3 regions of the Delftia sp. UME58 genome follow, and region 1 is predicted to be linked to each of the others. Evidence: predicted binding sites of a transcription regulator. Region 1 holds the regulator's gene; each other region holds the start of a gene.
What was found. The regulator LexA, encoded in region 1, represses DNA repair genes until DNA is damaged. The targets are predictions, from matches to a motif close to ACTGTATNNNNATACAGT.
Positions count from the first base shown of each region.

Region 2: A9976_RS28235 (putative DNA modification/repair radical SAM protein) is a predicted target of LexA. The motif match lies at 2,831-2,848, and genes of this name have one in related genera.
Region 3: recA (recombinase RecA) is a predicted target of LexA. The motif match lies at 4,230-4,247, and genes of this name have one in related genera.

Region 1 is NZ_LZZV01000013.1:95,755-102,909, forward strand. Features, by position in the region: gene A9976_RS03920 (hypothetical protein) at 1-905, opposite strand, end outside; gene A9976_RS03925 (DUF4124 domain-containing protein) at 1,655-2,185, opposite strand; gene A9976_RS03930 (hypothetical protein) at 2,293-2,496, opposite strand; fluoride riboswitch at 2,607-2,670, shown strand; gene crcB (fluoride efflux transporter CrcB) at 2,752-3,138, shown strand; gene A9976_RS03940 (ATP-binding protein) at 3,317-3,874, shown strand; partial or broken gene A9976_RS03945 (sigma factor) at 4,037-4,195, opposite strand; gene A9976_RS03950 (hypothetical protein) at 4,334-4,756, opposite strand; gene lexA (transcriptional repressor LexA) at 4,919-5,593, opposite strand; gene A9976_RS03960 (asparaginase) at 5,692-6,687, shown strand; gene adk (adenylate kinase) at 6,780-7,155, opposite strand, start outside.
Region 2 is NZ_LZZV01000106.1:128,104-135,258, forward strand. Features, by position in the region: gene A9976_RS28225 (DUF5691 domain-containing protein) at 1-930, opposite strand, end outside; gene A9976_RS28230 (SWIM zinc finger family protein) at 927-2,372, opposite strand; gene A9976_RS28235 (putative DNA modification/repair radical SAM protein) at 2,850-4,169, shown strand; gene A9976_RS28240 (TIGR03915 family putative DNA repair protein) at 4,185-5,024, shown strand; gene purL (phosphoribosylformylglycinamidine synthase) at 5,090-7,155, opposite strand, start outside.
Region 3 is NZ_LZZV01000100.1:69,542-76,696, forward strand. Features, by position in the region: gene A9976_RS25815 (hypothetical protein) at 1-1,560, shown strand, start outside; gene yddG (aromatic amino acid DMT transporter YddG) at 1,583-2,503, shown strand; gene recX (recombination regulator RecX) at 2,500-2,976, opposite strand; gene recA (recombinase RecA) at 3,093-4,199, opposite strand; gene A9976_RS25835 (MarR family winged helix-turn-helix transcriptional regulator) at 4,347-4,847, shown strand; gene A9976_RS25840 (response regulator transcription factor) at 4,947-5,621, shown strand; gene A9976_RS25845 (sensor histidine kinase) at 5,716-7,155, shown strand, end outside.

The sequences.
Region 1 (7,155 bases):
TCATAGACCTTGCAATCGGCATCGAACAGATTGGTGTGTGAAATGATCAGGCCGGACTTGCTTGTTATCCTCAATCCGACGCCAATCTGGAAAATATCACTCGTATCGCATACGAAAAGCGCCTGCGACAGAATGTCCCAGTTGGCGGAGGCCACCGATGAGAAGTCGCGGATCGGAAAACCTCGTGCCATGGCATCGGGCCCCTTGTCCACAAGATCGTCATCCTTGTTGAAAACTGCGGAGTCCGTCTTGGTCAACCGATAGACATGCCTCACGAATTTTCCATCGCTGAGATTGTTGATGGAAATATCCTTGATGGTCTTGGAAAAGCTGCTGGTGATGCTGACGCCGCCGCTGAGCGACGGCCCCGAAGGATCCACGCCCGGATTGATGTTGTACGCAATGGAACTGCTGACGGTGCCGTCCTCGAGCGTAGACCCCGGGGTGTCCTTGCATATGTCGAACCGGACCCCTTTGCCCGGCTTGCCCTGGAGCGCTTTTTCGTACTCGCTGCGCGAAATGCCTTCGACATCGATTTCCACCTGGACCTCGCGCAGGAACAGCCCCTTCACCCTGGTGTCCTCGTGCAGCGAAAGGGTGCTCACATACTTATCGGTGAACATCTTGCCGTTCTTCGATGCGGCAGCGTGGCTGCCGTCCATGTTCACGAGGACGAAGCACTTGTTCAGCGCCGTGCTGCGATAGACATCGATGCTGGCATTGATTCTGCAATTGGGCACGTAGCCGGCATCTCGCTTGGCCTGGTCCAGCAGCGTGACTTGAAGCCATTTTGCTTCGTATTTCCTTGCAGGCCATGCGTTATACAGCGTCTCTCCATTGGAATCATCCGCGTACATATTAAAGACCTGCGTTGCGCAAGGAGTGGCTTGTGGCAGTTGAGACATAGTGCCCTTTTGAAATGGTAGGTAAGAAGCAGGAGATTCCCAGGCCGGCCGCAGAAATGCCGGAAAGTCATTCCTTCCGGCGCATTGCCGCGGGCAACCCGTAAATACTAGGCGCCAGGATTGCATGGCTATTGACTCTGTGCTTGGGAAAAATTGACTGTGCGTCCGCGAATGGCGCGGGACAGGCACGCCTGCGGCGTTGGCTGGCCTCGACAGCGGGTGGATTGACCCTGAGGCGGGCGAACTGGTGCCGAACTACACGGCGATCACCTGGCCCGCAGACGGGCACCCAGTGCTCTCGCTGATGCACTGATGAAGCTGCCGCCGCTTGGTGCGCTACGGTCGGGCGCGGAGAAGCCGGGGGAGGAGAGCCTTGCCCGCAGAGCAGCTGCTCGCTTTTAAAATTCAGGAATGAGCGGAAACAGAACCTGACACCCGCTGAATAAGGTGTAGGTTCTGGTGTGGCTTTTGGAGATTACTCTGATAATCAGAGGGAGAAGGCTTCTGCAGGCCAAGGTCGGCTCCGCGCAACCGTATCAGTGGCTTGCACGCTGCAACGTCTTGGAGACGACTATGCCGGGAAGGCTTGGCCGATGGCCGCCTGTTGGCGAAGGCGGTGAAGACCGGGTTGGCGGCGGTCTGAAGAGGCTGCATGGCATGGAGAGAACTCCCGAACATGTTCCCCGCTGATGAGTGGCGCGAGAGGAGTCATGATTTCGCTCGGTATCTGGCAGCTCCGCGCCTGGTTTTCATTGAGAAATTGGGTGCTGAATGGAGTGGGGCGCTCGCGGTGTCCCAATCACTTTCGGCGGCTCCTGCATCAGGGGCGTATTTGAACCGCATGCAGCATTGACACCACTGATCGCGGCATTGGTCCGCATCCGTTTTTCGTCCTGGGAAATGGTGCGAATGCTGGAGACGAATTCCAGTTCCTTGCGCGCCTCCTTGCACTGAAGGGAGGCGCCGAGCTGCTCCGGCGCAGGAGCAGCCGTCTGGCGGGCTTGCTGCTCGATAACACGCTGCTGGCTCTCGATCTGGCGCTGCTGCATTTCGTTCATCTGGCGCTGATACTTTTGTCCATTCGCCTGCGCTGCATCAGCCCGTTCACGGAAGACCTCATCGTCCGATTTTTTGCGCTGTATCAGTGAGCCAGTGTCAGTGCTGCTGCAAGGGCTGTCTGAGAAAGTCGATTTTCCAGAAGCGTCCTTGCATTGAAAGACCTGGGCTGCTGCAGGCAATGCGAAAAGTGCTGTAAAGATTGCTGTGGTCAAGAGTCGCATATGTATATCGATGAATTGATGGACCTGATCGGATCCGAATTGCAGACGAAGAATTGTGCTTTGATCCGTATTCCTGACAATTCGCACCTTGGCTCCAAGCGCCCGCTTCACTCGGCGTCCCGCAAGGCAGCGCGGCGGGCTGCTTCGGCGGTCTCCTGAGCTTGCTTCTCGGCTTGCCTGAAACGTTCTTGTGCCGTGGCCGATGTGCCGTCATGGCCGCCCGCGGCGCGCTCACCGATGTGAATGTTGGAAAGCCTTGCTGTGCCGTACAGCAAAGCCGCTGCAATGATCAGGAGCGCGATGAATTTCATTGTTGCATTGTGCCGCTGGTCCTTTGGGAATGGCCGGCATCTGCGGAGCAATCTCACACCTCTGCCGCTTGACAGGTCCAGAGTAAACTCGCCCCGGCGGCCAGCACTCGCTGCACGATGGGAATGGAGCTTCCCGAAACCGCCTTGCAAAGGGCTGATGGCTCCTGCCTTGGTGGGATGTGTCCTGCCGGTGGCGGGGCCATGTCTTGATCCTGCCCGGCACGCCCGTCCCGGTTATTCGATGAAAGGACGGTCATGGGGTTCTACGGATTCATTCTGGTGTTCGTTGGAGGTGGTCTGGGGTCTGCGCTCAGGCATGGCACGAACTTGCTCGCGCTGCGGCTGGTGGGCAGTGCGTATCCGCTGGGTACGTTGGCGATCAATGTGCTGGGTGCCTTCATGATGGGGGTGGTGGTGGAGTGGTTTGCGCTCAAGACATCGCTGCCGCAGAGTGCGCGGCTGTTCATCACCACGGGCATTCTGGGTGGCTTCACCACGTTTTCGACGTACGCGCTGGAGGTCGGCATGCTGTATGAGCGTGGCGATTGGCTGGCCTCCGTGCTGTATGCGCTGGGCTCGCTGGTACTGGGCGTGGCCGCGCTGTTTGCGGGGTTGGGGCTGGTGCGCATGGTGGCCCATTGAGGCACTGTGATTGCGCTATGCTGTGCGCCATGGCCCGTATGAACGCAACGCAGATTATTCGCACCATCCATTGGATGGTGGGTTAGCCAGCGGCCTTCAACGCCATGCAACCCGCCCAGACGAGGCGGGTTTTTTCATTCCGCCTCCGGGGTTTTCTCATGCCTTTCAGGAGATGGATATGCAGGTTTCCGAACAGTCCCGGCCCCGTTGTGCAAAACATGCCGATGCCACTGTCGCCAACGCGCGGCTTGCCACGCTGCACATGGTCTGCGGCAAGATCGGATCGGGCAAGTCAACGCTGGCGCGGCAATTGGCGTCCGGGCCCGGAACGGTGCTGGTCAGCGAGGATTCCTGGCTGGCCGGCCTGTACCCCGGCGAGATGCAGTCGGTGGCCGATTACGTGCGTTGCAGCGCGCGGCTCAAGGGGTTGATGGGCGCACATGTGCAGGCGCTGTTGAGCACTGGCGTGTCGGTGGTGCTGGACTTTCCGGCCAATACCCTGGAGGGGCGGGGCTGGGCGCGCAGCGTGTTCGAGAAAGTGGGCGCCTCGCACCGCCTGCATTTCCTGGATGTGCCTGACGAGGTCTGCAGGCAGCGCCTGCGGGCGCGCAATGCGGCAGGCGAGCATCCGTTTCAGGCCAGCGATGAGCAGTTCGACCTGATCACGAGCTACTTTGTCGCGCCCTCCGACGAGGAGGGCTTCGACGTGGTGCATCACCCGTATGCGCCCGCCTGAAGCGCCGGTCTGGACGAGACACTTCTGCCAGTCCTGTCGCAGGGCCGCTGTGGCAAAGGCGCCACGCAGTTTCACGTGCCAGGCGGCGGCCTCATGCAAGGCGCGGCGGTCGTTGCTTTCCAGATGTCTCTCGCCCATGCGGCTATGCCAGGACCAGGTGACGACCAAGCCCCGGGCGATGGTGGCCAGATAGCGCCTGGGTTCGCGGATGTCTTGCTTCGGCAGGGGCGAGCGCGGCAGGCGCACAAAGGTGTCATGGGCCAGGTCGGCGGCATCGTCACGGTTGCCCAGGTGTTTGCGCAGCAGACAGAGGGCATCCATTTGTTGCACGTGCGCTACAGGGTGGTGGTGGCCGCAAGCCTGCGCCAGCTTCGCACAGGCCGATTCCTCGTGCGGCGCGTGGTCCGCGCCGCCCATGTTTGTGTCGTGCAAGGTGTGTCGCACACCTTGCATCGGGCCTCAGTTGGCTGCGGCTCCGCCATGCGCCTCCAGGCGCTCCAGCGCAGCGCAGACATCGGCCATTCGCCCGGAGATGAACAGGCATTCAGGCTGTTCCTGTGGCGACCGCTGAATGATGCGCAGGCCTGAAGACTGCTCAGGTGCGGCTTGCAGGGCGGGCTGCGTCGGCAGCAAGGGCAGGATCAGCTGGGCATCTCCAGGGTCTGCAGCGCGTGCAGCCTTGCCGCGGCGCTGCTGGCTGCGCCGGCGTGCCTTGCTGAAAGAGATCACGTTGGCGGGCTCGGGTGCTGTGGCAGGTGTTGGCTGGCCCGCAGGGGCTTGTGCAAGAGGCATGGCCGACTCCATGGCGGTCGCAGTCAGGCGGATGCCATGTGCCAGGCGCAGGAAGGAAAGAGAGGACAGTGTTGGCAGAGCGAATCCCATGTGACGACTCCTGTTGGCGTGTTTCAAAGAGGCATGGACACAGGCAGGATTGCGGTTTTCGGGCAAAGCTCCGCCCAGGGCGAAGCTGCAAGGCTTCGCGCCTACCACCTGGACGGTGCATGAAATAGGGGGTGGCAACCCGTGCAGGGCTGCCCGTCCGGCTTACATGGACATGCTGTTGCGGATCAGCCCCACGGCCAGGCCTTCAATGGCAAAGGCCTCTTCGGGGGCGACGCGGATCACCGGGTAATCGGGGTTTTCCGGCAGAAGTTCCACGCCCTGCGTGGTGCGGCGCAGGCGCTTGACGGTGACTTCATCGCCCAGGCGCGCCACGACGATCTGGCCGTTGCGTGCTTCGTGCGCAGACTGCACGGCCAGCAGGTCGCCGTCCATGATGCCCGCGTCGCGCATGGACATGCCACGCACACGCAGCAGATAGTCGGGGCGGATCTGGAACAGGCTGGGCTCGACGGAATAGGTTTGGTCGATATGTTCCTGGGCGAGAATGGGTGAGCCCGCCGCAACGCGGCCCACCAGGGGCAGCATCAGCGGTGCCAGGGCCGACAGCGGCAGTCCGAAGCTGGTTCCGCGCGCGGCATTGATGTTGCGCACTGTGTCGGTACGCAGGCGAATGCCGCGCGAGGTGCCGCTGACCAGTTCGATCACGCCTTTGCGGGCCAGGGCTTGCAGGTGTTCCTCTGCAGCGTTGGCGGACTTGAAGCCCAGCGTGTTGGCGATTTCCGCGCGTGTGGGGGGCGCGCCCGTGCGGGAGATGGCGGCCTGGATCAGGTCCAGGATCTGTTGCTGGCGGGCGGTGAGCTTGGGATGGTCGAGCATGGCGTGCGTCCGGTCCTTGAGAGCAGATGGCGGGCTGGCAGGTCATCTGATGATTTATACAGTATCTGTATTTTTAACCAGTTTTCCAAGAGGTGCAAGTGGGGCAGTCAAAGTTGGTGATTCTGGGCACGGGCGGGACCATCGCCGGCCGGGCGGATTCGCAGTCGCAGGGAGTCGGGTACAAGGCCGGGCAGATCACGGTGCAGTCGCTGCTGGATGCTGTACCGGACCTGGAGCAGCAGGCGCTGGGCCCCGTGCAGACGCAGCAGATCGCGCAGGTGGACAGCAAGGATATGGACTGGCCCGTGTGGCGCGCGTTGCTGCACGCTTGCGTGCAGGCGCTGGAGGATGCGGACACGCGCGCCGTGGTGATTACGCATGGAACGGACACGCTGGAAGAGACAGCCTGGCTGCTGCACAGCCTGTTGCCGGCCACCAAGCCCATTGTGCTGACCTGCGCCATGCGCCCGGCCACGGCCCTGTTGGCCGACGGGCCGCAGAATCTGCGCGATGCCGTGACCGTGGCTGCCAGCGGCGGGCGCAGCGGTGTATGGGTTGTGGCGGGCGGCGAGGTGCATGCGGCAGCCCAGGTGCAGAAGGTCCACCCCTACCGGCTGCAGGCAATGCGCTCCGTGGAAGGCGGGCCGCAGGCGTTGGTGGAGGAAGGGCGTGTGCGCTGGCTGGTGCCCGATGCGCCGTCCTCCCCCTCCGCGCCGGCGCTGTCCGCGCTGGCCGTGGTGCCTGCGTCCATGTCATCGGATCTGCTGGCGCTGGATGAACTGCCCTGGGTCGAGGTGGTGTTCAGTGGCGCCTTGGCGCGTGCCAGCGGCGTGGATGCGCTGGTGGCGGCAGGCGTGCGTGGCATCGTCGTGGCTGGCACGGGCAACGCGACGGTTCACGAAGGCATGGAAGCGGCCCTGCAGCGCGCCCGCGGCAAGGGCGTCTGGATCTGGCGGGGCACGCGCTGTGCCGAAGGCCTGCCCGTGGCCTCCGGCCTTGGGGCCAACCCGGCAGAGGCCGATCTGGCGCAGCTGCCCGTGGCAAAAGCCCGGATTGCGATGATGCTGGCGCTGGCCGCGCAGCCGCGCGACTGAGCCGGGCGGCGCCGCCGGCATTTCTTCAGTTGCTGGCGGTCAACAAAAAAGCACCCGGCGGGTGCTTTTTTCGTTGCGGCACATGGCCTGCCTCACTCAGCCAGTGCAGCCAGTGCGCGTTGGGTGATGTCCTCGACCGAGCCCAGGCCGCTGATGGCGCGGTACTTGGGTGCCGCTGCGGCTTCCTTTTCGGCCCATGCGCGGTAGTAGTCCACCAGGGGGCGGGTCTGGCTGCTGTAGACGTCCAGGCGCTTCTTGACGGTTTCTTCCTTGTCGTCTTCGCGCTGCACCAGCGGCTCGCCGGTCACGTCGTCCTGGCCTTCGACCTTGGGCGGGTTGAACTTGACGTGGTAGGTGCGGCCCGAGGCGGGGTGGGAGCGGCGGCCGCTCATGCGTTCGATGATGGCGTCGAAGGGCACGTCGATCTCGAGCACATAGTCCAGCTTCACGCCAGCGGCCTTCATGGCG
Region 2 (7,155 bases), on a different contig from region 1:
CCATTCCTTGGAGCCCTCTTCGGGAGGCTCCACGATCCACTGGCCCTTGTCGTCCTGCTGCAGCATGGACTGCATCCAGCCCATGACGCGCTGGCTGTGCGCGCTGTCCGGCAGGCACGAGAGCATTTGCGCGGCGTTCTCGCGGATCTCCTTGCTGCGGTCGGACAGCAGTTTTTCGAGCAGCGGCTCATCGTCCATGCCCAGCCCCACGGCCAGGGCCTGGACCAGGGGCAGGCGCTCCTTGGCGCCCAGCTCCTTCAGGCTGCCTTCCAGCCGCGTGCGGGCCTTGGCGGCATCGGTTGCGCGCTCGCTGCGCAGCAGGGCCACGCGCTGCTCCACCGAGCCCTCCTGCCAGACCAGCTCGGGGTCGGCGGTTTCCTCCACGCCGCTGGCATAGCCCCATTGCGGGTTGAGCGCGCCCAGCCAGCGTCCGCGCTCGCCCAGCACGGGGGCCAGCCACTGGCGCAGCTCCACGGACTGGCGGCCCTGCTCCAGCGCGGGCACCAGCAGGTCATGGGGCAGGCGCTGGCCGGCCTGGTCCAGGGTGCGCAGCATGGAGGCCTGCAGCTCGAACGGGCCGTCCTTGAGCACGTCGCCCATCAGGGTGTGCAGGCGCGCATCGGCAGGCGCGGTGCGCGACTCCGCAGGCGCTGCGGCGGGCACGGCCAGCGGTGCCGTCAGGCGCACCTGCGCGCCAGGCTGCCAGCCTACCCGCTCGAACACGGCCGCCACGGCGCTGGCGCGCAGCAGTTGCTGGGCGGGCGAGTCACCGGGCAGGTCGGCGCGGGGCTGCAGCGCCGCCTGCACGGCCTGCTGCGACCCGGTTGCGGACGGGTCCACGCCCGAAGCCAGCGCAGGCGGCACGGCCAGCCGGTCCGAGCCGACCATGGCCGATTGCTGCAGCGCAGCCCAAAGTTGTGCGTTGCTCATACCGGATCACCCTGGTTCTGCCAGATACATTGCTGGGCGCCGTCGCCCTCGCGGGCCTGCCAGGCGCTCAGCAGCCGCCAGCGGCCCACGGCCGGGCCGGGTTCCCATTCGCCAAACAGCTGCATGGGCGCACCGCCGCTGAGCGCCAGCAGGTGCCAGGCCTGGGCATCGTCAATCGCCACGGGGACGGGCTGCACTGGCGCCGCCGTGCCAGGGGCGACCGGCGATGCATCCGGCGCTTGGGGCCAGGCCGCGAACCACTGGCCCTGGGCGGGCACCAGCCGCAGCCGGTCCTGGCACAGCGGCTGCGTGGCCTGCAGCGGGTTGGCGGCAATGCGCTGGCCCAGCAGTTGCAGGACGTCGCCCACGGCCGAGGTGGCCAGCGGGCTGGCGCCATCGGCAGGCAGCGCAGGCCCGTTGCCATTGGCCGCAATGGCGCGCAGCGGCGCGTGGCCCGGATAGAAATTCAGCGCGCAGCCGTAGCGATGGCCAGGCACCCAGGCCGATTCAAAGCCGCGCCCGCCCTGCGCATAGTCCAGCACCAGGGCCATGCGCCCCGTGCGCTGGCCCTGCAGCCAGACGCGCCGCTCCATAAGCCGGCCTTCGCGCTCGATCATGCGCAGGCCGGCCACCAGCCATTCGTCCTCGACCGACTGGCCCCTGGCCTGCACCTCGGCCTTGTCCATGGGCCAGCCCAGCGCCGCCATCACGTCGGCCTTGACCTCGGGGCTGAGCGATTCGCGTCGGCGCACGGCGTCGATGATCAACTGCCAGTGGCCCAGCTGCACCAGCATGTCGCGCGGCCAGTCGCGGTGGCTGTCCACCAGATCCCGGCAATCCTTGATGCGCGCCGCCATGCCCGTGGCCTGCGCATCGACCATGCGCGCGGCCATGTTGTTCCAGCGCTGGCGCATCTGCGCGTCGCCGGCCTGGTTGGCCAGGCCCGCACGCACCATGTCCTGCATCCACAGCGACAGTTCCTGCAGGCCCGCCTCCACCTTGTCCCAGCGCTTGTCTTCGCGCCTGGCCTGTTGCCTGGCCGCGACTTCGGGGTCGGGCGGCGGCTCGGCCGCTGCGGCGGCAGCCTTGGCCTCTTTCTTCTCGGCCTTTTCCTGGCGGCTGTCCAGCCAGGTCTGCACCCAGGCGGGCGGATCGCCGCCTTCGGGGACTTGCCCGCCGGCACGCATCAGCATCAGCGCCAGCCCGTGCTTGCAGGGGAATTTGCGGCTGGGGCAAGAGCATTTGAAGGAAGGCCCCGACAGGTCCACCTGGGTCTGGTAGGGCTTGCTGCCGCTGCCCTGGCATTCACCCCATACCGCCACATCGTTGGCGCCCATGGCGGGCCATTTGGCGGGCGATTGCAGGCCCTTGGCGGCCTTGCTGGATGAGGCGTCCGGCGACAGCGCCAGCACTTCGCTCTCTGTTCCTAATACACGCGACACCGAAGCTCCCTCTCCAAGTGTTTGTCATCGCCGGGCGCATTGAATGAAACGGCACTGCCCGGCAAACACGAAAGCCTATCAGCAATAGTTATCGGCAACTTGAAACAAATCACAACAACACCAAGCCTCTCTCCCAGGAACGGGGAAGCCCATGGCGCACAGCAAGCGCGCTATATCGGCGCGTGCGTTGATGGCACCAGGCCATGCCAGCCTTCAAGCATTGCGAAAGACGCAGGAAACACGCATTCACCATTTCCCGTGATGCACACCACCCATTCATTGAAAGCGAGCACTCATTCCGCACTGAAAGCGGTTTCATTCCATTGCACTACCAACCATTGCAATCCGCTTGCCATGGCGATAGCGCGACGGCGTGTTCAACCCGGAGCCAGGCAAGGCCTGACCAGACCCTGGCCGAGGGATGGGCTCTCGGAAAATCGGGTGTGCCAGGTGAATTTACTGTATATTCATACAGTCATGGAGCTGCAACGCAAACTTTTCATCCTCGCCGACGCCGCCAAGTACGACGCCAGTTGCGCCTCCAGCGGCTCGCAGGGGCGCGACTCGCTGGACGGCAAGGGCATGGGCTCGGTCACCGGCATGGGCATCTGCCACAGCTATGCGCCCGACGGGCGCTGCATCTCGCTGCTCAAGATCCTGCTGACCAATGTCTGCATCTTCGACTGCCGCTACTGCATCAACCGCAAGAGCTCCAACGTGCAGCGCGCCCGCTTCACGGTGGCCGAGGTGGTGCAGCTGACGCTGGACTTCTACCGGCGCAACTGCATCGAGGGGCTGTTCCTGTCCAGCGGCATCATCCGTTCCAGCGACTACACCATGGAGCAACTGGTGGAGGTGGCGCGCCGGCTGCGCGAGGAGCATGACTTTCGCGGCTACATCCATCTGAAGACCATCCCGGATGCCGCCCCCGAATTGCTGGCCCGGGCAGGCCGCCATGCCGACCGCCTGAGCATCAATGTGGAGTTGCCCACGGCCAGCGGCCTGGCGCAGTTCGCGCCTGAAAAGGATGGACAGCGCATACGCCAGGCCATGCAGGGCGTGGACCGGCAGGTGCAGGCCTGGCGCGCGGCCACGCGCGAGCAGCGCCAGGCGCAGTCCCTGCCCGGCGCGCCTGCGCAGCGCGCCGCCGTGCCGCGCTTCGCGCCGGGCGGGCAGAGCACGCAGATGATCGTGGGCGCCGACCGCGCAACCGATGCCGACATCCTCGAATCCAGCCACACGCTGTATGCGGGCTACGGCCTGCGCCGCGTGTACTACTCGGCCTTCAGCCCCATTCCCGATGCCTCGCGCGATCTGCCGCCGCAGGCGCCGCCCCTCATGCGCGAGCACCGGCTCTACCAGGCCGACTGGCTGATGCGCTTTTACGGCTACGGGGCGGGCGAGATCGCGGCGGCCAGCCGCCACGGCATGCTGGACCTGGAGATCGACCCCAAGCTGGCCTGGGCACTGGCCAACCGACAGCAGTTCCCCGTGGACCTCAACCGTGCGCCGCGCAGCCTGCTGCTGCGCGTGCCGGGCCTGGGCACGCAGACGGTGGACCGCCTGCTGGCGGCGCGCCGCGTGCGCAGGCTGCGGCTGGACGATCTGCTGCGGCTGCGCGCGCCCGTGCAAAAGGCCCTGCCCTTCGTGCTGATCGACGGCCACCGGCCCCTGCTGGGCGAGACCGACTCGGCCGCGCTGCGCACCCGGCTGATCGCGCAGTCGCAGGCCAGCCAGGCCCAGGCGCGGCACAGCGGCATGCGCGTGCAAAACGCGGTGCAGGCCAGCCTGTTCTAGAACCTGGAGCACGCCATGCAAGCACAGGCTCTCACCATCGAACTCGACAGCCCCGACGACTGGCCCGGCTTTCGCGCAGCCTGCAGGGCGCTGCTGGCCCATGGCGCCGACCCCGCTGTGGTGCGCTGGCGGTGGCCCGACACGCGGGGGGCGCAGCAACTCGGCGCGGGCGTGGACCTGTTTTCCAGCACGCCGCAGCAGGCCATGCCCGCCTCGGCACTGGCCGGGCTGGCCGGCCCCGGCGAGGCCGGGCTGTCCCTGTCGGACACCCAGATGTCCGCGCTGCGCCATGCCTGCCTGCACCGCGCGGCGGGCCGCTTCGAGCTATGCCACCGTTGGCTGGCGCGCATGCAGGCCCGGCCCGAACTGCGGCTGGATGCACTGGATGCGGACTGGCGCGCCATCGAGGCCCTGGCCCGCCCCGTCTCGCGCGAGATCCACAAGATGCACGCCTTTGTGCGCTTTCGGACCACGCAGCGGCCGGACCAGCCCGAGCTGCACATCGCCTGGTTCGAGCCCGAGCACCACATCGTGCGCGCGGCAGCGCCCTTCTTCTGCAAGCGCTTTGCCAACATGCACTGGGCCATCCTCACGCCGCAATGCAGCGCGCACTGGGACGGCCATGCGCTGCGCCTGGCGCCCGGCGCGCGCCGCAGCGATGCCCCGCCAGCCGACGCGGGCGAGGCCCTGTGGCTGACCTACTACGCCAGCACCTTCAATCCGGCGCGCCTGAAGGAGCAGGCCATGCTGCGCGAGATGCCGCGCCGCTACTGGCACAACCTGCCCGAGACGGTGCTGATCTCCACCCTGGTCCAGCAGGCCCGCGCGCGCACAGGACAGATGCTGGAGCAGTAAGGGCAGGCGCCAAAAAACAAAGGCCCCGAAGGGCCTTTGTCTGCTTTGCAGCGTCGCTCAGTGCATCAACCCAGCCACTTGCGGGCGTTGCGCCACACGCGCATCCAGGGGCTGAATTCCGACTTGTCGCCGTTGGTCCAGCTCATCTGCACGTTGCGGAACACGCGCTCGGGGTGGGGCATCATGGCCGTGAAGCGGCCATCGGCCGTGGTCACTGCCGTCAGGCCGCCGGCCGATCCGTTGGGATTGAACGGGTACTGCTCGGTGGCCTTGCCGTGGTTGTCCACATAGCGCATGGAGGCGATGGCCTTGTCCGCATTGCCGCGGAAGCGGAAGTTGGCAAAGCCTTCGCCGTGGGCCACGGCGATGGGCAGGCGGCTGCCGGCCATGCCCTGCAGGAACAGGCTGGGCGACTCCAGCACTTCCACCATGGACAGGCGCGCCTCGAAGCGGTTGCTCTGGTTCTGCGTGAAACGCGGCCAGTCCTGGGCACCGGGAATGATGTCGGCCAGCTCGGCAAACATCTGGCAGCCGTTGCACACGCCCAGGCCGAAAGTGTCGCTGCGGCCGAAGAACTGCTGGAACTGCGCGGACAGGCTGTCGTTGAAGGTGATGGAGCGCGCCCAGCCGATGCCGGCGCCCAGAGTGTCGCCGTAGCTGAAGCCGCCGCAGGCCACCACGCCAGCGAAGTCCTGCAGCTGCGCGCGGCCGCTTTGCAGGTCGGTCATGTGCACGTCCACCGCGTCGAAGCCGGCTTCGGTGAAGGCGTAGGCCATTTCCACATGGGAGTTCACGCCCTGCTCGCGCAGCACGGCCACGCGGGGGCGCGCGCCCAGGTTCAGGAAGGGTGCGGCGGGGTTCTCGGCCGGGTCGAACGTCAGGTGCAGGTGCATGCCCGGGTCGGCAGGCTCGCCGGCTGCGGCGTGCTCGCTGTCGGCGCAGGCCGGGTTGTCGCGCTGCTGGGCGATCTTCCAGCTCACGGCATCCCAGACCTGGTGCAGGTCGCTGAGCGAGGCGCCGAAGACGGACTTGGCATCGCGCCAGACCTGCAGCTCGCCCTTGCCCGCATCGACTTTGGACGAGACGGGGCGCGTCTTGCCGATGATGTGGCTGCAGGTGGACAGGCCATGCTCGCGCAGGGTCTGCAGCACGGCGGCGCGGTCGGCCGTGCGGATCTGCAGCACGGCGCCCAGCTCTTCGTTGAACAGTGCGCGCAGCGTCATGTCGTCGCGGCGGCCGCTGATCTGGGAAGCCCAGTTCTTGCCTTCGCCCGAGTCCATGCGGCTGTCGCTGATGCCGTCGCCTTCGGTGACCAGCATGTCCACGTTGATGGCCACGCCCACATGGCCGGCGAAGGCCATCTCGGCCACGGTGGCCAGCAGGCCGCCGTCGCCCTTGTCGTGGTAGGCCAGGATCTGGCCCTTGGCGCGCAGGTCGTTGACGGCATCGACCAGGGCGATCAGGTCCTTGGCGTCATCGAGGTCGGGCGTTTCATTGCCGGACTGGCCCAGCACCTGGCCCAGGATGGAGCCGCCCATGCGCATCTTGCCGCGGCCCAGGTCCACCAGGACCAGGGTGCTGTCGTCTTCCGAGGCGTCCAGCTGGGGCGTGAGCGTGCCGCGCACATCGTCGATGGAGGCGAAGCCCGTGATGATCAGGCTGACGGGCGAGGTCACCTTCTTGACCTGGCCGCCCTCGTTCCACTGGGTGCGCATGGACAGGCTGTCCTTGCCCACGGGGATCGAGATGTCCAGCTGCGGGCACAGCTCCATGCCCACGGCCTTGACGGTGGCGTAGAGCGCCGCGTCTTCGCCGGGCTCGCCGCAGGCCGCCATCCAGTTGGCCGACATCTTGACCTTGGACAGCTCGATGGGCGCGGCCAGCATGTTGGTGATGGCCTCGGCCACGGCCATGCGTCCCGACGCCGGGGCGTTGATGGAGGCCAGCGGCGTGCGCTCGCCCATGGCCATGGCCTCGCCCTTGAAGCCACGGTAGTCGGCCAGGGTCACGGCCACGTCGGCCACGGGCACCTGCCAGGGGCCGACCATCTGGTCGCGGTGCGTGAGACCGCCCACGGCGCGGTCGCCAATGGTGATCAGGAAGCGCTTGGAGGCCACGGTGGGGTGGGCCA
Region 3 (7,155 bases), on a different contig from region 1:
GGCTATACGCTCAGCGTGCCGCTGTTGCGCTACGTGCAGTGGAATGGCCAGGCCTGGGAAGTCCAGGGCGAGGCGCTGGACCGCGTGGTGCGCACGGTGGCGCAGGCGCATCGGCCCGTGGTGCTGTATCTGTTCGCCACGCATTTCGAGGTGCACTCCAAGGCCGAGGAGCGCCTGGCCGCCGATCCCGCCAATCTTGCTTGGACGCCCAAGGGGCCGCTTCCGCTGGACAGCTATTTGGGCGCACGCATCTTCCCGTGGTCGGTCGCGCGGCAGGACAACGAAGTCACGCGCGTGCGCAAACTGGTGGTCGATGCCCTGGCCGAGCGCATGTGCGCCGCAGGCGATGCCGCCATGCACCAGCTGCGCGCCCTCACCGTGCTGGGCGAGACGCACCAGCTGTTTCCGGGATTCGAGGCCGGCATGGGATTCGCGGCCGAAGGCTATGCGGTCACCGACTACAGCCCGGCCTCCGTGGCGGGCTTCCATGCATTCCTGCGCCAGCGCTATGGCGACATCGCGCGGCTCAATGCCCACCTGAAGTCCGGCTTTGCCAGCTTCGATGCGGTCGAGCCGCCGTCGCGCAACATCCGCAGCGAGCCGCTGCAGAACTTCTTCCAGCACATCGACAGCTATGCGGCCGGCACGGTCCCGGTGTCCGGCTGGGTCCACTCGCCCGATGCGAAGCTGCAAAAGCAGCTGGCCGTGGCCGTCTTCGTGGACGGGCGCCCCTACTCGCACGCCCCCGTGCACATGCACCGCCAGGACGTGGCTCAGGCCAGGCCCGGGTTCCTCACGCCCGATGTGGGCTGGCGTGCCGATATCCGCTATCCGGCGCTGGGCGAGGGCCTGCACCGCATCGACGTGGTGCTGCAGGCCGGCGGACGCAGCCTGGGCCTGCTGGCCACGCGCCAGATCGCCGTGATGGACCGCAACCAGGGCGAGCCCAGGCCCCATGCCGCCGAGGCCTTGCCCGACTTCGGCAAGCTGCCGGATGGCGTGGAATTCTGGGTGGACAGCCCGCAGGACCGGCTGGCGCTGTTCTACAACCCGCTGGTCACGGACTGGAACGATTTCCGCGAGCAGCAGGTTGCCGACTACATCCAGGGTTTTTCCGAGCACATCGGCCACGGCTGCCTGGGCCGGGTTCCTCGCTTTGCCCACCAGCTCAACCCCCATGCGAATCCGAGCTGGGATGCCAACCGCTACGCCGTGGAGCGCAGCCTGCAGCGCATGCCGGGGCTGTCCCTGGGTGTCAGCCTGTACGGCGAAGATACCTACGGCCCGCTGGTCGGCCAGATGCTGCGCCGCTATGGCCACACGGCCTATGGCGTGACGGAGTTCCATCCGCTGGTGGCCCTGTCGCCGCAGCGGCTGGAGAAAGTGCTGACCATGCACCGCCGCCAGGGCGCGCGCTTCCTGTCCTTCTTCATGGAAGCCCGGCCCGAGGATGCGACGGGCACGCAGTCCAGCAACGAGTTCTCGTTCGATGCGGACAACACCGCGCATGGCTCGGATGCGCTGTACCACTCGCTGCGCCAGCTGCTGCAACCGCACTGATCTGCCGCGCGCAGCCATCGACGTGTCTTCCTTGCAGAACAACTCACCCGTGGCCGCCGGCCGGGCCACCGCCATCGGACTGCTGGCCGTGGTGTGCTGGAGCTGCACCGTGGGCCTGATGCGCTCGGTGGCCGAGCCGCTGGGCGCCGTGGGCGGCGCCGCCATGCTCTACACGGTCAGCGCCCTGTGCGTGGCCGCCGTGCGCGGCCTGCCCAGGCCCTCGCAGTGGCGGGCCATGCATCCGGCCTACTTCTGGGGCTGCGGCCTGCTCTTTGCGGTCTACGAGATCTGCCTGTCGCTGGCGATTGGCCTGGCACAGGACCGCGCCCAGGCGCTGGAGCTGGGGCTGATCAATTACCTGTGGCCCAGCCTGACCATCGTTTTGGCCGTACTGCTGCGCCAGCAGCATGCGCGCTGGTGGCTGTGGCCCGGCGTGCTGCTGTGCCTGTGGGGCCTGACGCGCGTGCTGGGCGGCGACTCCCTGCAACTGCGGGGCATGGCGGACCACATGCTGTCCAACCCGCTGGCGTATGGACTCGCTTTTGGCGCGGCCTTGCTGTGGCCCTGCTATTCGCTGGCTGCGCGGCGCTGGGGCGGTGGCCACAATGCCGTGGGCCTTTTCCTGATATGGACCGCGCTGGCGTTGTGGATCAAGTGGCTGTGGCTGGGCGGTGAAGGCAGCATGCAATGGTCGGGCACCGTGGTGCTGCAATTGCTGGCCGTGGGTGGGCTCACCGCCCTGGGCTACAGCTGCTGGGAGCACGGCATACAGCACGGGCACCTGGCCGTGATGGCTGCAGCGTCGTACTTCACGCCTGTGTTCTCGGCGCTGCTGGCCAGTGCCTGGCTGCAGGTGCAGCCGGGCTGGGGATTCTGGCAGGGCGTGGTGCTGGTGACCGTGGGGTCGCTGGTGTGCTGGGGTGCTACCCGGCGCGCAGACTAGCCTTCGTCCTCTGCTCCCGCGTCCCAGTCTTCGCTGCGCCCCCGCAGCACCTTGCTCGCAATTTCTCCACCAAAACCGCGCGCAGCCAGAAAGCGCATCTGCTTGAGTCGTTCCTGCGGTGTGGCCGGTGGTGCACCGAAGCGCTGGCGCCACACGGCATGGGCACGCTGCAGTTCGGTGGCACGCAGTTGCTCGGCGGCGGCGCGCACCAGGCCGTCGTCCAGTCCCTTGCTGCGCAACTCCTGCACCACGCGTGCCGTGCCAAAGCGCGCGGCCTTGCGGTGCAGCACGGACTCGGCCACGCGCTGGGCACTGATGAAGCCGCGCTGCTCCAGCGCGTCGAGCATGGCGCCCAGGTCTTCGCCTTCCTCCACATGGGGGGCGAGCTTGCGTTCCAGCTCCAGTCGTGAATGTTCGCGCTGGCCCAGCAGCTTGAGCGCCCGGCCCTTGAGCGACAGCTTGGCGAATCCCATGCGGCAGCGTCTCCTGAATCGTCCTGAATAAAAAAGGCGCAGACGTGAGCCTGCGCCAAGATGGCAAACACAGTGTGCGCAGGCGCTGCGGCGCCTGCTGTGAGGGGGCTGGGCGCTCAGGCTTCGATCACGCCGTCCTTGTCGGCCTTGGCCTTGGCGGCCGCCTTGGGGGCCTTGGCTTCGGGGGCATCGCCACCGGTCGTGGGCAGCAGGGCGATGCCCAGGCCGTCGCGAACCTTGTTCTCGATCTCCACGGCCAGGCCACGGTTCTCGCGCAGGAATTCGCGGGCGTTGTCACGGCCCTGGCCGATCTTCTCGCCGTTGTAGGCATACCAGGCGCCCGACTTGTCGAGGATCTTGGCGTTGACGCCCATGTCCAGGATTTCACCTTCGCGCGAGATGCCCTCGCCGAAGAGGATGTCGAACTCGGCGGTCTTGAACGGAGGCGAGACCTTGTTCTTGACGACCTTGACCTTGGTCTCGTTGCCGATGGCCTCGTCGCCCTTCTTGATGGTGCCGGTGCGGCGGATGTCCAGGCGGACCGAGGCGTAGAACTTCAGCGCATTGCCGCCCGTGGTGGTTTCGGGGCTGCCGAACATCACGCCGATCTTCATGCGGATCTGATTGATGAAGATGACCATGCAGTTGGTCTTCTTGATGGTGGCCGTCAGCTTGCGCAGCGCCTGGCTCATCAGGCGGGCCTGCAGGCCGGGCAACTGGTCGCCCATCTCGCCTTCGATTTCGGCCCGGGGTGTCAGCGCGGCCACCGAGTCCACGACGATCATGTCCACGGCGCCCGAGCGCACCAGGCTGTCCACGATCTCCAGGGCCTGCTCGCCGGTATCGGGCTGGCTGATCAGCACTTCATTGAGGTTCACGCCCAGCTTCTGGGCGTAGCCGGTGTCCAGCGCGTGTTCTGCGTCGATGAAGGCACAGGTGCCGCCCTGCTTTTGCATTTCGGCGATGACCTGCAGCGTCAGCGTGGTCTTGCCCGAGGATTCAGGGCCGTAGATCTCGATCACGCGGCCACGGGGCAGGCCGCCAACGCCCAGGGCGATGTCCAGGCCCAGGGAGCCGGTGGAGACGACCTGGATGTCCTGGATGGCTTCGCCTTCACCCAGGCGCATGATCGTGCCCTTGCCGAACTGCTTTTCGATCTGGGCGAGTGCGGCCTGCAGGGCCTTGGCTTTTTCACTGTTGGCGGTGGTGACGGCGGTGTTCATGCGGACTCCTGGGTTGGCTAGGGTTTCAGCTCTGTATTTGCATTCAGGCTGGATGCTTGAACAGTAGTTTATGGGCTTGTTGGTTTGTTTTGTTGGTGTTTTTAGTCAGTTTTCCTGACTTGTTGGATTTGCCTCCACAATGCATCCATGAGTGAGTTTTCCCCCGTCACGCCGCCCGCCGATGCCTGGCGCCAGACCCACCTGGGCCGCCTGCTCGGCCATGCCATGCGGCGGTTCGACGCGCGTGTGCTGCAGCTCATGGCGCGCGATGTGGAGGTGCCGCTGGCGCTGTCCAATCTTGCGGCGCGCGACAAGGTGGGCGCGGCCCACATCCACATCACGCGGCATCTGTCGCTGGCCGGCGACAGGCTCACCGACCTGGCCGAGCGCGCTGGCATGACCAAGCAGTCCATGGGCGACCTGGTGGCCCAGTGCGAGGCCTGGGGCCTGGTCACGCGCGAAAGCGACGAGCGCGATGCGCGCGCGCGCCGCATCCGCTTCACGCCTGCGGGCCTGGCCTGGCTGCAGGCCTTCCATGACGCCGTGTCCCAGGCCGAGGCCGAGTTCCGCGAGGAAGTCGGCGACGACATCGCCACCGTGGTGGCGCTGGGGCTGGAGGCCTATGCGGGCGGCGGCTCACTCGGGTAAGGTCCCTGCCCTTGGGGCGGGGCGCATCCTAGAATCCTGGGAATCAAAGGCGCGCATTTCCAACATCCAGAGCGCGTCTGTATTTCAGGAGACAACCCCATGCGCATTCTGATTGCCGAAGATGACCAGGTCCTGGCCGATGGTCTGCTGCGCAGCCTGCGCGGCTCGGGCGCCGTGGTCAGCCATGTGGCCAACGGCAGCGAGGCCGATACCGCGCTGATGACCAGCAGCGAGTTCGACCTGCTCATCCTGGACCTGGGCCTGCCCAAGATGCACGGACTCGAAGTGCTCAAGAAGCTGCGCGGCCGGGGCGATGCGCTGCCGGTGCTCATCCTCACGGCAGCTGACAGCGTGGAAGAGCGCGTGCAGGGGCTGGACTACGGCGCCGACGACTACATGGCCAAGCCGTTTGCGCTGTCCGAGCTGGAGGCGCGTGTGCGTGCGCTCACGCGGCGCGGCATGGGTGGCGCCAGCAGCACCATCAAGCATGGCCCCCTGGTCTACGACCAGGCTGGCCGCGTGGCCACCATCGACGGCAAGATGGTCGAGCTGTCGGCGCGCGAACTGGGCCTGCTGGAAGTGCTGCTGCAGCGTGCGGGCCGGCTGGTCAGCAAGGACCAGCTGGTCGAGCGCCTGTGCGAATGGGGCGACGAGGTCAGCAACAACGCCATCGAGGTCTATATCCACCGCCTGCGCAAGAAGATAGAGCGCGGCCCCATCCGCATCGCCACCGTGCGCGGCCTGGGCTACTGCCTTGAGAAGATCGCTTCCTGAGGCCGCTGCCCTGGCTGTCAGGCCCGGGTTGGCTTGCCTGCGCATAGTGGCGGATGCCACGGGGCCGTGAACCCGTCGTGAGGGCTGCCCGCCGATGAAAATCTTCCAGCGTGAACAGCGCTCACTGTTCGGCGAGATCCTTGACTGGATGCTCACGCCGCTGCTGCTGCTGTGGCCCGTGAGCCTGGCGCTGACCTGGCTGGTGGCCCAGGGCCTGGCCAACAAGCCGTTCGATCGCGCGCTGGAGTACAACGCCCAGGCGCTGGCGCAGCTGGTGATGGTGCAGCACGGCAAGGTGCTGTTCAACCTGCCGCAATCGGCCAGCGAGATCCTGCGCGCCGACGAGTCGGACACCGTGTATTTCCAGGTGCTGGGTGTCAAGGGCGAGTACCTGGCCGGGGAGCGCGATCTGCCGCCGCCGCCCGAACCTGACGAGGCGGCGCTTGCGGGCGCGCTGCCCGGCCTCCCCTCCGGCGGCACCGTGCAACTGCGCGATGCCGAGTTCCGCGGCATTGACCTGCGCGTGGCCCATGTCTGGGTGCGCATGCCCCTGCCCGACGAGCCCCAGGCCCTGGTCCAGGTGGCCGAGACGCGCGAAAAGCGCAGTGTGCTGGCCACGGAAATCATCAAGGGCGTGATGCTGCCGCAGTTCGTCATCCTGCCGCTGGCCGCCTTGCTGGTGTGGCTGGCGCTGGCGCGCGGCATCAAGCCGCTGCACCGGCTGGAGGAGCGCATCCGCGCACGCCGGCCCGAGGACCTCTCGCCCATCAACCACAAGGACGTGCCGCTGGAGGTCGTGCCGCTGGTGGACTCGGTCAACGACTTGCTGGGCCGGCTCGGTGATTCGCTGGCCACGCAAAAGCGCTTCCTGGCCGACGCGGCCCACCAGCTCAAGACACCGCTGGCCGGGCTGCGCATGCAGGCCGAACTGGCCCAGCGCGAGGGCGTGAGCACGGAGGAGTTGCGGCAGTCCCTGGCCCAGATTGCGCGCTCCAGCATCCGCGCCACGCACACGGTGAACCAGTTGCTGGCGCTGGCGCGCGCCGAGAGCGCCGGCGTGGGACGGGGCCTGGCCATGCAGCCCTGCAACCTGGTGCGCATCGTCACCGACGTGGTGCGCGACTGCCTGCCACGCGCCATGGACAAGCATGTGGACCTGGGCTACGACGGCGCCGAGTCATTTGCCACCGGCGTGTGGCTGCAGGGCAATGCCACGCTGCTGACGGAGCTGGTGCGCAACCTCGTGGACAACGCCATCAACTACACGCCTTCCAGCAGCAGCCGGCCCGGCATGGTCACGGTGCGCGTGCTGGCCGACCCCTTCGGCCAGGTCCTGTTGCTGCAGGTGGAGGATTCGGGACCCGGCGTGCCCGAGGCCGAGCGCGAGCTGGTGTTCCAGCCGTTCTACCGTGTGCTGGGCTCGGAGGCCGACGGCTCGGGCCTGGGCCTGCCCATCGTGCTGGAGATCGCGCGCCAGCATGGCGCCCAGGTGGTGCTGGAGGATGCGCATCCGGGCCAGCAGCCCCCGGGTGCG